DNA from 3 places in the Pseudomonas sp. X10 genome. Region 3 is predicted to be linked to each of the others. Evidence: riboswitches for the same ligand, from Rfam matches in the RefSeq annotation. Region 3 holds a riboswitch; each other region holds the start of a gene.
The links. A riboswitch is a leader RNA that binds a small molecule or an ion and turns the genes downstream of it on or off. The one in region 3 is predicted to bind cobalamin.
Positions count from the first base shown of each region.

Region 1: linked by a shared signal. The riboswitch ahead of ACYU03_RS21800 (CbtB domain-containing protein) and the one ahead of ACYU03_RS12870 (ABC transporter ATP-binding protein) in region 3 are both predicted to bind cobalamin.
Region 2: linked by a shared signal. The riboswitch ahead of ACYU03_RS11985 (CbtB domain-containing protein) and the one ahead of ACYU03_RS12870 (ABC transporter ATP-binding protein) in region 3 are both predicted to bind cobalamin.

Region 1 is NZ_CM142677.1:4,761,606-4,766,317, forward strand. It holds gene ACYU03_RS21775 (hypothetical protein) at 1-63, shown strand, start outside; gene ACYU03_RS21780 (helix-turn-helix domain-containing protein) at 73-420, opposite strand; gene ACYU03_RS21785 (hypothetical protein) at 558-926, shown strand; gene ACYU03_RS21790 (hypothetical protein) at 960-1,778, shown strand; partial or broken gene ACYU03_RS21795 (OprD family outer membrane porin) at 2,386-2,721, shown strand; cobalamin riboswitch at 2,706-2,843, shown strand; gene ACYU03_RS21800 (CbtB domain-containing protein) at 2,915-3,097, shown strand; gene ACYU03_RS21805 (CbtA family protein) at 3,094-3,873, shown strand; gene ACYU03_RS21810 (flavin reductase family protein) at 4,035-4,544, opposite strand; gene ACYU03_RS21815 (uroporphyrinogen decarboxylase/cobalamine-independent methonine synthase family protein) at 4,663-4,712, opposite strand, start outside.
Region 2 is NZ_CM142677.1:2,614,618-2,619,329, reverse strand. It holds gene cobN (cobaltochelatase subunit CobN) at 1-711, opposite strand, end outside; gene cobW (cobalamin biosynthesis protein CobW) at 715-1,782, opposite strand; cobalamin riboswitch at 1,881-2,089, opposite strand; cobalamin riboswitch at 2,150-2,376, shown strand; gene ACYU03_RS11985 (CbtB domain-containing protein) at 2,474-2,659, shown strand; gene ACYU03_RS11980 (CbtA family protein) at 2,670-3,362, shown strand; gene ACYU03_RS11975 (cobalamin biosynthesis protein) at 3,362-3,784, shown strand; gene cobM (precorrin-4 C(11)-methyltransferase) at 3,813-4,559, shown strand; gene ACYU03_RS11965 (DUF1272 domain-containing protein) at 4,631-4,712, shown strand, end outside.
Region 3 is NZ_CM142677.1:2,796,888-2,801,599, forward strand. It holds gene ACYU03_RS12860 (FecCD family ABC transporter permease) at 1-965, opposite strand, end outside; gene ACYU03_RS12865 (ABC transporter substrate-binding protein) at 962-1,930, opposite strand; gene ACYU03_RS12870 (ABC transporter ATP-binding protein) at 1,927-2,703, opposite strand; cobalamin riboswitch at 2,813-3,020, opposite strand; gene ACYU03_RS12875 (Csu type fimbrial protein) at 3,065-4,108, opposite strand; gene ACYU03_RS12880 (fimbria/pilus outer membrane usher protein) at 4,140-4,712, opposite strand, start outside.

The DNA of each region.
Region 1 (4,712 bases), 2.0 Mb from region 3:
TTCCGGACATCAGAGGCAACACCGACAAAGCCACCACCTCCTTGCAGTGACCATTCCACGTAAGCAGCCAGGTCAGCTGCGGCTGAGACGTTCCACCAGACGCTCCACCATCTCCAGCACCAGCGTCCGATCATCCGCCGTCAGGATAGATAGTAAGTTCTGCAGGCGGCGCGCCTGATCCTCCGGGCGCGAGCTACCTTCGGTCAGTAGGTCAGCTGTCTCGCAGCCGAAAACCGAAGCGAGTTCAACCAGACGCTCCACGTTTGGCATAACGACCCCGCGCTCGATACGTGATACGGCTTCACTACCGATCCCCAATCGCTCAGCGACCTGTTCCTGACTCAACTTACAACGCATTCGTTGGCGCGCAATCGCTTGGCCCACAACCTCAGCCAACTGCTTCGAATCGGTTTTTGACATGCCGTCCTCCAGAGCAACCTGAATGGTTGGCCATCAACCTGTTGACATGAAGGACCTCGCGAGCCGATACTCAACCCTAAAGGTTGATATTCGACCTTCTCGCCAATTCAAATCCCAAGCAGGGAGCACAAAGCAGCATGATCGTCGTAACTGGTCTGAATGAAGCGCAGATTGAAGGTCTCGTGAGAGGCAAATCGTCCTTCGAGGTAGTCGGCCTCAGAGGAAATTTCATGGAAGGGATCAAGCTGGTAGAAACCAAGATAGAGGCCCTCGGCATGAAGTGCCGAGTCAGGACAGATGTTAAAGGATCCCTGATCCAAGGCGGAGCCCTAGGAGCAGTCTTTAGCGTGGTATCTACACCCGCCACATTGGCCCTTGCCACATTGACCGCAGCAGCGGGGGTTGGCCATACGCTCGCAACTTACGACCCGGACTATGAAATCGTAAAAGATTACGTCAATAAAAAACTCAAAGTAGCCTATAAAAAACGGGCAAACAAAAAATAAATAAACCTTCTCAAATCATCGCAGACAAAGCACATGAAAGCCAAATCAAGCATACTGAAAACAGCAGGCTTATTACCACTATTATTCTCGCTTAATGCTCAAGCGGATGTTGACTATGGGTATCTATATCCAAGCACGCTACCCAACGAAAAATCAATGAATGATTTACCTTATGCAATTCCCTGCGCAGAAGCCAAAAATCAGTATGGCGCTAAATTCTATCGCTGCACTTGGTACACCCTACCTAGAAATATTACCAGGTGGGACGCTCAACAACAGCGTAACATTAGCTTCAGTAATCAGATAAGCGGCGCATGCCAGCGTGGCACCTGTCGTGCGTCCAATGGCTCGGGCGCCTATGGCATGTACGGACAAGACCTCAGCTTTACCCTGTCCATTTACTACTACATATATGAAAGCAAAGATGGCTACCCGATTGCCTATCGCATGGATGGTGGTCCCCACAAAAAAGGGAAAGAAGTTACCTACGCGCAAGCACGAACAACACTGCAAGAATTTTTACTCGACCACGGCATCAGTTCAACGACTGTAAAAGACACTGTCGGAGCGTATAGCCTTGACGCGCAAATTGGGATTAGCTCTTCCAGTGATGTTACCCCTCGGACTGAAGAAAACGTCATGACAAAACCCACAAAAAATATCGAAGTAAAGGAAGCATGGTGCAACCCACGTGCGGACGACGAGTGCACTATCAACGGAAATAAAGTAACTAAGGCGGAGCTTAAGCACTACCTCCCAGAGGTTTATGAACTGGAAGTTCTAAACGCTGGCGGATATTGCGAACATCCGATCTGCTATGACAAGAACGACAAACCTGTCGGCATTCACTAATATGCAAGGGCACGGAAACATTCCGTGCCCTTTTATTTTTTGTGCAGTCAGTGACAACCCCACACACGTGAAACATCCACTATCACACATCCAGCTGTTGGTATTAGCCCATGGCAACCCTTCCATGAAGGATAACCTGGAACTCCCCCTGAAAAAATCTGAGCAAATGACCACTGTTTCCTAAACCGTGAGACATAAGAAATCCAGTCACCATTAAGCGACTGGAATTTCTGAAGTTAATTGACTGGGACGAAGTAACTCAAACACTCGCCCTTTGCACATGCAGCAGCAAACGAGCGGCGCCGATCATGAGCTTGGCCGGCATATATAAATGGATGTGCCCATATACCTATCACATGGATGTGCTGTCTGCGTGTGCTTGGCGATATCGCAACCCGGCTCCTCCAAGGGTGCGCAATACCCTGTAGGAACCATCTCGTCGGTGATGTTGAATCAAACGGTTCCGGCTACTCACGCCATCTAACAAGCGAGCAATCTGCAGCGGGTTACCAACGCAAGTTCGACCACGTAACAGCAATCTTGGTCAGGCGATCTGCCACACGGCGTTGGCGATGTCAGCGATCACTTCCACCTGCGGGAAGTACACGGCATCGCGCTGAGCCATGCCCTGGACGATCGACGGAGCCTGAGCCTAGACCTGAACCTGTATCGCACCACCGACACCGGCAAGGCCCTCTTCGGACGCATCGACAACACCACCTGGAGCGTCATTTCGCGCTACAGCCAGGGTCCGCATACCTTCAGCCTCGGCTGGCAGCAGGTGGATGGCAATACACCGTTCGACTATGTCACCCGTGGCGCGATCTTCATCGGCAACGCCGTGCAGTTGTCCGACTTCAACGCCCCCAACGAAAAGTCCTGGCAGGCCCGCTACGATCTACCCTTAACAGAATACGTTTCATCAGGAGCAACCTTCACGAGCGAAGTTAGCAACAGGAATGTATTATTTTGTTACGAATTGGGAAGCCGGTGAAAGCCCGGTGCGGTCGCGCCACTGTAATCGATACCCGAGAGCCAGACCCCAGTTTTGTCGACAACCACAACATCCTGACCGAACGCGTCATTCTCCAGGAGCCTCGCATGGCCACTACCGTTGCCACTACCCCGATAGCGACTTGTCGCTGCCCTCGCTGCCACTGAGCGAAATCCTGCCCTGGGCGATTTTCGCTGGCCTGCTACTGCTGCTGGCCATCTATTTCGTCGGCGCAGAACAAGGTGCCACCTCACTGATCTCGGGTGCCTATGTGCATGAGTTCGTGCACGACGGCCGCCACATGCTGGGCTTTCCCTGCCACTGACCGAGGAACGCGACATGATTGGTAATCTCCTGCTGCGCGGCATGCTAGCCGGGCTGTTGGCGGGCATCCTCGCCTTTGGTTTCGCCAAGGTGTTCGGTGAGCCCTCTGTCGACCAGGCCATCGCCTTCGAAGAAACCATGACGCACAGCCATGATCACGGCGATGGCGCCGCTGACGAAGAAGAAGAGTTGGTCAGCCGGGAAGTGCAGAGCACCATCGGGTTGTTCACAGGCATGGTGGTCTACAGCGTGTCCATCGGCGGCATTTTCGCGTTGGTGTTCGCCTTCGCCATGGGTCGCATGGGAAGCCTGAGGATCGGCCCCCGTGGGCTGGCGGCTATTCTTGCCGTGCTGGCATTCATCAGCGTGATCCTGGTGCCCGCCCTGAAGTATCCAGCCAACCCGCCGGCGGTCGGTGATCCCGAAACCATCGGGCAGCGCACCAAGCTGTTCTTCCTGATGCTGGTAGTGTCGATCGCTGCGTTGGTGGTAGCGGTCAACCTGTTCCGCAAGCTGCTAGCCCGCAGCGGCGGCTGGACTGCAGCGGTCATGGCCATCGTGCTTTACACCGTGATCATGTCGGTAGCTGGCAAACTGTTCCCGACCATCAACGAGGTACCGAAAGAGTTCTCCGCCTCGTTGCTGTGGAACTTCCGTATCGCCTCGCTCGGCATCCACGTAGTGCTGTGGACCGTCCTCGGCCTGGTGTTCGGCTGGCTGGCCCAAGGCCCAGTCCTGTCGCCCCGGAGCCGGCATAACGCCAGGCTGCAGTCCTGACGGACCAGCTAACCAGGAAAAACCAGGACGCCTGATGGAAACATCAGGCGTCTTTTCCATTCAGGGTTTACCCCTGATCAGGCTCCAACACGGCAATATGCTTCAGGGGATACCGAAGCAGCAGCCGATGAAACATCAAAGAGGACCGCGAGGGTGAGCACTCAAACCGCGCCAAACTCGGCGAGGTTGCAATATTGTCCTTTGAAATACAGCAGGGGCTGCGTAGCAGCAGCTTCCTGCAGGTCCAACGCTTTCACTTCACCAATGACGATCAGGTGATCGCCCGCTACGTGCTCAGCGTGGATTTCGCAATCGAGCCAATGCAGGCTACCGGCAATGATCGGATTCCCCAGCGGCGATTCCCGCCATTCGACCCCACACCACTTGTCCGTGCCTCGCCGAGCGAACTGGTTGGAAATGCTGACCTGTTCACCCGACAGGATGTTGACCGCGAATCGACCTGCCTGACGAATTTTAGGGTAGCTAGCCGAACTGGACATTACGCTGAATGACACCAGCGGCGGGCTCATCGACACGCTATAGAACGACTGGCAGGTGAAGCCAATCGATTCGTCGTCCATGTGCGAGGTAATTACCGTGATGCCAGAGGCGTAGTGCCCAAGCGCTTCGCGGAAGCTCGACGGCTCGATAGCAGTACTAGGGAATGACATAGTAGATCCTGGGTATAAGGTACTGCTCGAACGTGCTGGAGACGGCCCGAGTCAGCCCGAGTATTCGGGCTGACCTCAAGCTGAGCCTGCGTTTACCACCTTCGAGTCAGGCTCAGCACTAGTTCGAGAGCTCTCTGCGGACAATTTCCGCGCCTGCACTCAGGGCAC
Region 2 (4,712 bases), 180 kb from region 3:
CGCGATCGGCAACGGGTTGAGCCCGGCCGCCTGCAAGCGCTCGCAGAAGGCGTCGATAAAAGCGGTATTGGCGGCCTGCAGGTGCGAGCGGTAGAACAGCAGCGGCGCCACCGGTCGCTCGGGATGCCACTGGCCGTACCAGTCCGCTAGGCAAGCATTGCCCTTTTGCGGGTGGTAGACGGCGGTGCGCGGCAGTTGTACCGGCTCATCCCAGGAATAGTCACGCCCCAGCCACTGGCTGGCCAGGCAATTGAACAGGTTCAGGGCATTGCCCTTGCCACCCTGGCGCAGGAAGTGCCAGAGCCGCTCGGCCTGCTCATCCGACACGCTGCCCAGACTCATCAGTTCAGGGTCCGGACGATCGTCACCAGGTACCAAGATCAGCTGTATGCCCTGCTCGGCCAGGGCGACCAATTGCTCGACGCCATAGCGCCAGTAGCCGACGCCGCCGTGCAGCGACACCAGGATGACCTTGGCGTGGCGCAATACCTGATCGACATAAAGGTCGACCGAGGCATGGTTCTGCACCTGCATCGGGTTGGCCAGGCGCAGGCTGGGGTAATCGTCCGGCAACTGCTGGGCAGTTTCGGCCAGCAGCGCCAAGTGCGAATCGCCGCTGCAGAGGATCACCAGGTCGGCGGGGGTCTGGCCGAGGTCGGCGATGCTGTCGTCCGGCACGAAACCGCCGGGCTGGGTCCGCAGCAGGTGCATGGATCAGGCGCCCAGGGCCTGGCGCAGGCGCGCTTCCAATTGCGCCGCGTCTAGCTCCTGGCCAATCAGCACCAGGCGCGTGACGCGTGGCTCGTCGGCGCGCCAGGCGCGGTCGAAGTGCTTGTCGAAACGCGTGCCCACGCCCTGGATCAGCAGGCGCATCGGTTTACCCGGTATGGCGGCGAAACCCTTGGCGCGCAGAATGCCGAATTCGACCACCAGTTGGGTCAGGGCATCGAGCAGCAGACTTTCGTCAGCTTCCGGCAGGTCGATGGAGATCGAATCGAAGGCATCGTGATCGTGGTCGTCGTGGTCATCACCGTCGTGATGGCTGTCATGGTGGGTACGGCGGCCATCGATGTGCGCCTCTGACTCGGCGCCCACGCCCAACAGGACCTCCAACGGCAGGCGGCCGCTGCTCGCTTCGATCACCTTGACTGCCGGCGGCAGCTCTTCGAGCACTTCGGCGCGCACCTTGGCAAGACCGTCGGCGGCGATCAGATCGGCCTTGTTCAACACCACCAGGTCAGCGCTGGCCAACTGGTCGGCGAACAGCTCGTGCAGGGGCGACTCATGGTCAAGGTTGGGGTCGAGCTTGCGCTGGGCATCGACCTGCTCGGGGTAGGCAGCGAAGGTGCCCGCGGCCACGGCCGGGCTGTCGACCACGGTGATCACCGCGTCGACGGTGCAGGCGTTGCGGATTTCCGGCCATTGGAAGGCTTGCACCAACGGCTTGGGCAGGGCCAGGCCGCTGGTCTCGATAAGGATGTGGTCCAGGTCGCCACGGCGTGCGACCAGCTCGCGCATCACCGGGAAGAACTCTTCCTGCACGGTGCAGCACAGGCAGCCATTGGCCAGTTCGTAGACGCGGCCGCTGGCCTCTTCCTCGGTACAGCCGATGCTGCACTGCTTGAGGATCTCACCGTCGATGCCCAGCTCGCCGAACTCATTGACGATGACGGCAATGCGCCGCCCTTGGGCGTTGTCGAGCATGTGCCGGAGCAAGGTGGTCTTGCCCGAGCCGAGGAAGCCGGTAACGATGGTGACGGGGAGCTTGGCCAGTGTTTTCATGTCGATGCCCTTGGCAGGATGGCGGGCATGCAGGACGAGGACCGCCAGCCGGACAAGGCCTGGGCGCGTTCGCCACCGGATCACCCCGCCCGGTTGAAAGTCGAAATCGGAACGAGGCAGGTCTCCTGGCTTGCACCTTGCCGGCCTCGGCCGGGTCGGACGACGCCTTCCCGCGCCTCGGCGCAGTGGCTGTGTCGTTCCTTTCAGTGCTTACAGTTGCGGGGGCAGCCGCGGCTTCACCGCGTTCCCGTCTTAGCTTCGCCTGGCACGGATGCCATTGCGAAGAACCTCGAAGCGGCTAGGCTACGCAGTGCCCTGCAGGCGGTCAACCGCTGCCTGTGATTGACGGGGAAACGGCCCCGTGATTTGCTAGCAACCTGCGTTCAGGTGCCCCTTCGGGGGTGAAACGGGAAACCGGTGCGTCGCAGGCCCTGACCGGGCCGGACAAAGCCGGTGCTGCCCCCGCAACGGTAAGCGAGAAAAGCGTCAAGACCACTGCGCCCGTCGTATGGCATGGGAAGGTGACGCCTCTGACAGTGCGTCCACTGCCCTGTCCTCGTCAGCCCGGAGACCGGCCTGTCGTCGATTGAACACCCCGCGGTGGGCGGGCGTTGTCGCAAACCCCGGCGGGCCGCGTCCGGGGTTTCGTCGCGCTTGCCTGTTGCCCCTAAACAAGCAAGAGGAAAGCGTCATGCCCATCACGACCGCCAAGCACAGCGTCGCCACCCCCGCCAGCCTCAGCCAGCGTGTACTGATCGCCGCCGGTGCCAGCCTGCTGGGCCTGTGCCTGATCTACTTCGCCGGTTTCTCGCACATCGACGCGGTGCACAATGCCGCTCACGACACCCGCCACAGCGCCGCCTTCCCTTGCCACTGAGTACGCCCGCATGATCAAGCGCATTGCCCGTACCGCCGGCTTCAGCGGACTACTCGCCGCCCTGTTACTGACCCTGTTGCAGAGCCTTTGGGTCACTCCACTGATCCTCCAGGCGGAAACCTATGAAAGCGCGGCCCCCGCCGGCGAGCACCACGAGCATGGCGGCGAAGCCGTTGCCGCCCATGAGCACGACGACGAGGTCTGGGCGCCGGAAGATGGCTGGCAGCGCCTGCTTTCCACCACCGGTGGCAACCTGGTGGTCGCGGTCGGCTTCGCCCTGATCCTCGCCGCCCTCTATAGCCTGCGCGAACCAGGCCGGGTCACCACTGGCGCGCTCTGGGGCCTGGCGGGCTTCGCCGTGTTCTGCCTGGCGCCGACCTTGGGCTTGCCGCCGGAGCTGCCAGGCACCGCTGCTGCCGACCTAGGCCAGCGCCAGGGCTGGTGGATCGCTACCGCCGCCGCCACGGCCGTGGGCCTAGCACTGCTGGTGTTTGCCCATCACTGGCTGTTCAAGGTACTTGGCGCAGCGCTGTTGGTCGTGCCCCACCTGATCGGCGCCCCGCAGCCCGAGGTGCATGAAAGCCTGGCTCCCGAGGCCCTCGGCAAGCAGTTCGTGATCGCCTCCTGGCTGACCAACGCGGCCTTCTGGGTAGCCCTCGGCCTGATCACCGCCTGGCTGTACCGGCGTGGCAACCACGCCTGATGCGCACAGCAGGCTGCAGCCCGGCCCTGTACGCTGGCATCGGCTGCCGCCGTGGTTGCCCGGCCAGCGAGCTGGGCGACCTGCTCCATCAGGCCCTTGACACCCATGGCTTGCCCCTGGCAGCGCTCAAGGGCCTGGCCAGTATCGACCTGAAGTCGGATGAGGTCGGGTTACGGCAACTGGCCGATGAACTCGGCCTGCCCCTGGTATTCTTCAGCGCCGCGCAACTGGCCCACTTCGAAGCGCGGTTGAGCCACCGCTCCACCACGGCCTGGCGACACAGCGGTTGCTGGGGCGTCGCCGAAAGCGCGGCGCTGGCCATGGCCACCCGCCATGAAGGCCATGCCATCTTGCAGGTTCCTCGCCGCGTACAGGGCCAGGCGACCCTGGCATTGGCCTGCGGCACCGGGTTTGACGGATAATCGCCGTTTTACCCAGCAAGGATTCCCCATGACGGTCTATTTCATCGGCGCAGGCCCCGGCGACCCGGAGCTGATCACGGTCAAAGGCCAACGCCTGATCCGCCAATGCCCGGTGATCATCTATGCTGGCTCGCTGGTCCCGGCCGCCGTGCTCGAGGGCCATACGGCCCGGACCGTGATCAACAGTGCCGAACTGCACCTGGAACAAATCATCGCAGCCATCCGTGACGCCCATGCAAAAGGCTTGGACGTCGCCCGTGTCCACAGTGGCGACCCGAGCCTGTATGGCGCCATCGGCGAGCAGATCCGCCACTTGCGCGAGCTCGACATCGACTACCAGATCATCCCCGGCGTTACTGCCACGGCCGCCAGCGCGGCCCTGCTCGGCTGCGAGCTGACCCTACCCGACGTGGCGCAGACCGTGATCCTCACGCGTTATGGCGATAGCTCGCCGATGCCGGCTGGCGAACAGTTGGCCGACCTCGCACGCCACCGCTGCACCCTGGCCATCCACCTGGGGGTCAAGCACCTGGACAAGATCGTTGCGGACCTACTGCCCCATTACGGTACCGACTGCCCGATCGCCGTGATCCATCGTGCCACCTGGCCGGATCAGGACTGGGTACAGGGCACCCTGCAGGACATCGTCGAACGCGCCCGGGAAAAGGGCTTTCGCCGCACCGCGCTGATTCTGGTCGGCCATGTGCTGGGCGATGCGCCCTTCGCCGAGTCGGCGCTGTACCGCGCTGGCCATGCCCACCTCTATCGGCCCTGAGCAGGCGAGCTTGCCAGCCCAGCCCTGGCAGTTGCAGACTCGACAGTCCCTCTCCACCCGAGGCCCCCGCCATGCTTGAGCTACGCCCTAACTGTGAATGCTGTGGCACCGATCTGCCGGGAGACAGCCCGGATGTCCTGATCTGCTCGTTCG
Region 3 (4,712 bases):
CCGATGGGCAGGTCTTGGGGGGCGATCAAGGTGCGCGCCGCCACATCCACCCAGACCATGAACAACGCACCGAGCAGCGCGCTCACCGGCAACAGTCGCCGGTGCTCGGCACCTACCAGGCGGCGCGCCATGTGCGGCAGCATCAGGCCGACGAAGCCAATCGCGCCAGACAGCGAGACCAATACGCCGGTCAGCAGGGAGGTGCTGACGAACACCTGCCAGCGCACATGGCGGGTGTTGAACCCCAGGCTGACAGCGGTCTGCTCGCCGCTCATCAGGGCATTGAGGGCGCGGGCCAGGCTCATCAGCACGACGAACCCCACCAACACACAAATGGCGGGTAGCCAGAGCAGCCGCCATTGCGCCAATCCCAGGCCACCGAGCATCCAGAACATCACGGCGTTCACCGCGTGCTGATCGCCGGTGTAGAGCAGCAGGTTGGCCAGGGCCATGATAACGAAGGAGACCGCCACACCCGCCAGCAGCAACCGCTCGCTTTCCAGCCTGCCGTGTCGGCTGGCGATGCCGAGCACCAGCAGCATGCTGCCCAGGGCACCGATGAAGGCGGCGGCGGGCAGGCTGAAGACACCCGCGAATTCCCCCAGGAACAGCACAACCACCACGGCGCCCAGCACCGCGCCGGAGCTGACGCCGAGCAGGTGTGGGTCAGCCAGTGGGTTGCGCGTCACCGCCTGCAAGGCGCCGCCGACCAGCGCCAGGCCAGCCCCCACCAGGGCTCCGAGCAGGACACGGGGGGCGCGGATCTGCCAGACGATCTGTGCCTGGCCCCGGCTCCAGTCGCCTGCGCCAGTCAAGTCGAACTGCTGCAAGACGATCCCCATTACCTTGGCCAAGGGCACCTGCGCCGCGCCAAAGCCCAGGGACAGCAAGCACGAGAGCAACAGCAGGCCAAGCAATGCCCCGAGCAGGGCGCGATAGCCGCCGAGGCTGCGGACCGGCGTCACCGGCCGGCCTCGGCGAACAGCCGTGGGTGCAACGCGGCGGCGAGTGTCTCGATGGCTGCGGCGTTATCGAGCGAAGGCGTGACCGCGAGGTAGGAGAGCACCACGAAGCGCTGCTGGCGAATAGCATCGATACTGCCTAGGGCCGGGTGCTGCAGGAGGAAGTCGCGTTTGTGCTGCCAGGTCGTCGGGCCGTAGTCGACGATCACGATGACCTGGGGGTTGCGTTCCACCACGCTTTCCCAGTTGACCTCGGTCCAACTGGCCACGACGTCGTCCATGATATTGCGGCCACCCGCCGCCTCGATCAGCGCCTGCGGCATGCCCAGCCTGCCGGAGGTGGTGGGACGGTCTTCGCCGCTGTCGTAGAGGAACACGCTGGGATGCTCGGCGAGGGCGGCGGTCCGGTCTGTGACCTTGGCGATGCGCTCCCGCATCTGGCTGACGAGGGCTGTGGAGCGGTCGCGCACATCGAAGATCCGCCCGAGGCTGTCGAGATCCTTATACAGGTCTTCGAGACTCGCCTCACGCTGGGCCATGATCCGCGAACAGGACTCGCTCAGCTCGTACACGGGAATACCGAAGGGCGCCAGGGTCTGCGGGGTGACCGGGCCGCCGATGCGCATGCCGTAGCTCCAGCCGGCGAAGAAGAAGTCGGCATCGACGTCCAGCAGGTTCTCCAGCGAAGGGTAGCGCGATGCCAGTTCAGGCAGGCCGGCGAGGGCTTGGCGCATGGCCGGGTCGAGGCTCTTCCAGCCGCTGATGCCGGTGTAGCCGACCATGCGTTCGCGCAGGCCCAAGGCAAGCAACATGCCGGTCATGTTGACGTCATGGCTGACTGCGCGTTGGGGCGGGTGGTCGAAGGTGACGCTGCGTTCGCAACTGCTCACCGTCAACGGAAAGTCATTGCCGGCCGCGCTGCAGGGCAGCGCGGCCAACAGGGCCAGGCAGGCCAGGTAAGGCTTCATGTGGGGCTGATCCAGGTAATGCGTGGATGGTGGGCCAGTGGATGGCGGTCGACCAGGGCGTGGATTCCGAAGACCTGCGCCAGGCGTTGTTCGGTCAAGACCTGCGCCGGCGTGCCGCTGGCGATGATCCGCCCGCCTTCGATCACGTACAGGCGGTCACAGAAGGCCGCCGCCAGGTTGAGGTCGTGGAAGCTGGCCAGGATGCTCAACCCGGCGCCGCGCAAGTGCTCCAGCAGTGACAGCTGGTAGCGCGGGTCAAGGTGGTTGGTGGGTTCGTCGAGAATCAGCAGGCGCGGTTGCTGCACCAATGCCCGGGCCAGCAACACCCGTTGCTTCTCGCCCCCGGACAAGGTGGCGAAGGTGTGCTGGGCGAGACTGGCCAGGCCCAGTTGCTGCAGGGTGGTGTCGGTCAATGCCTGCTCACGGTCGCCCTCGAACCAGCCCAGGTGCGGCGTGCGGCCCATGGCGACCACATCGGTGACGGTCAGGCCGAAGTCCTGGGGAAACTCCTGGAGCATCACTGCGATGCGCTGGGCGACCCAGCGCGGTGTCTGCCGCCAAATGTCCTGACCCTCAAGCAGCACCGAACCGCTGTCCGGCTGGCTGAAGCGGTAGGCGCAGCGCAGCAGGCTGGTCTTGCCGCTGCCGTTGGGACCGATCAGGCCGACGAATTCGCCGGGATCGACCTGCAGCTCTATGCCATCGAGCAACAAGGGCTGGCCCTGGCGCGGCGCCCAGTTCAGGCCCTGGATGCGCAAGGTGGGATCAAGCATGGGTTTGCGACCATTCCGGATTGAATGAACCTCGATGGAACGGCGCATGGAGGAATCGCGGGCAGGGCGCTGCCACGAAGACCGGCCCGCGCCCGCCCACCGCGGGTGTTGCCAACTGGTGTGCCAGGCCGGTCTCCGGGCTTGCGAGGGTCGTGAGGCATCCACCTTCCCGTGCCCTCAGGCACAGTGGTCTGTCGAATGCATCGCTCGCTTACCGTTGCGGGGGCAGCGCCGGACTGGTCGCATGAGGCGACGCACCGGCTTCCCGTTTAATCCCCTGCGCGGCGGCAGGGGACACCTGAAACAGGGGCGCATCTGAGCATTTATGCGGGGGGGAGTCAATCGCGGGCCTGCCCGGTGGTTAGAACTTGACGTCGACCTGGACAGCGTCGGTATAGGTCCCGGCGGGCGGAGTCGGCTGCCCCTGCAGTACCTCGGCGCGATAGGTGAATATCTGCGGCGTCGTGCCGTCCAGGAGGTTGGCATTGAAGTCCGCGTCGCTGCTGGCGCGGCGCTCGCTGCCTTGTGCGCCCCAGCGCTCGTTGCCTGTACGCTTCTTGTACAGCTCGTAGGCCAGGTACCGATTGCCGTTGCGCATGCGTCGTACCCCTGCATCGGAATTGCTACCCATGCTCATGCCGACGCTGTAGCTGGCGTTCTTACTGCAGCGAACCTGCACCAGGCCGAGCGCCGGGGAAAAGGCACTGGCCAAGGCGGCAGTGCCGAAGTTCAGGTCTGGCGTCACCATTTCGCACTGTTTGGTCACTATCAGCCGGAGCACCAGCGTGGCAACCTCGCCGCTTCCCCAGTTGATAACCCCCGAGCAACCGGTGAGGCAAAGGCCTATCAATCCTTTGCTGCGATCCCAGCCGCCCCAGGCCAGGCAGGCTTGCAGGGTCTGCAGGCCAGGGCAGATCTGCCAGAACCAGCGCGTCTGCACATTGGCGGTGTAGGTACCTGCCGGCAGGCTGCTCAGTGGCGGTACGGTACGGAAGTACAGCGGGAAGTCGAGCGCCTCGGCGTTGCTACCAATCCAGCGGAACTGGGTCAGTTCGTAAGGCTGGCCTACCGTCAGCGGTTGCCCGTCGTTAGAGGAAAAGATGGTGAAGGGGATGCTGTCGCCGGTGGCAGAGTTGACCAACCGGCCGCCACCGTCGTTCTCCAGTTGTACCCGTACCCAGTCCTTGCCGTAGAGCGAGAACCCATCCCTGTTGCAATACAACCCACCCGGGGCTTCCACCCCAATGGGACTGGCCGTGGCGTCGAGAGCACCCGCGCTGCCGAGGGAAACCAACAGCCCACCGGCATAGGGTCCGCAGCGCTTCCCGGCCTCCGCGCCAGGTACTTGCAACAACAAGCAGAACAGCAATGCCATGAACGGCAAGGGGAGTGTACGTAGGGTCATGGGGTACTCCTGATGGGGCTATCCGTCCGGCTCAGCGGCAGATCACCGGGCCGATCCAGGCGATTTCGTCGGCCTGGCTGTCGAAGTCGAAGGCGGCGCGACAGGTGCCGCCCTCGGGCAACTCCACGCGCAGCTGGTTGTGCGTGCGCAGACGCTCCAGGTAGAGCAGTCCATCCCAGCCGACGTAACCGCTCTGGCCATTGTCACCCTGGACCGCGGCGCCCACTGGCAGAGCCTTGCCGGTGGCGTCGTGGAGGACGACGGTGGCTGCGGCCACGCGGGTCACCGGGAAGCGCAGCAGATAGCCGCTGCCAGACATGACCGAGACCCGTTGCTCGACCTCGGGGGTATCGAAGCTGGAGGACAGGTTGAGTGGGTCGATCTCGTACTTGGCGTTGTAGTGGGAGGTGGTCCAGGGTACGAGCAGATGGCCGTTGTTGTCGGTTTCGCCGACCAGGCGGTTTTCGTAGCGAACCGGAATGCCTTCTTTGCCGTCGGTACTGACCAGGACGAAGGCGTCGCCGATCTGGTTGGCCGCTTGGATGGAATTGTTCATGAACACCAGCGAACCACTGGCTTCTGCCCAGCGGTTGTATTGGCCGCT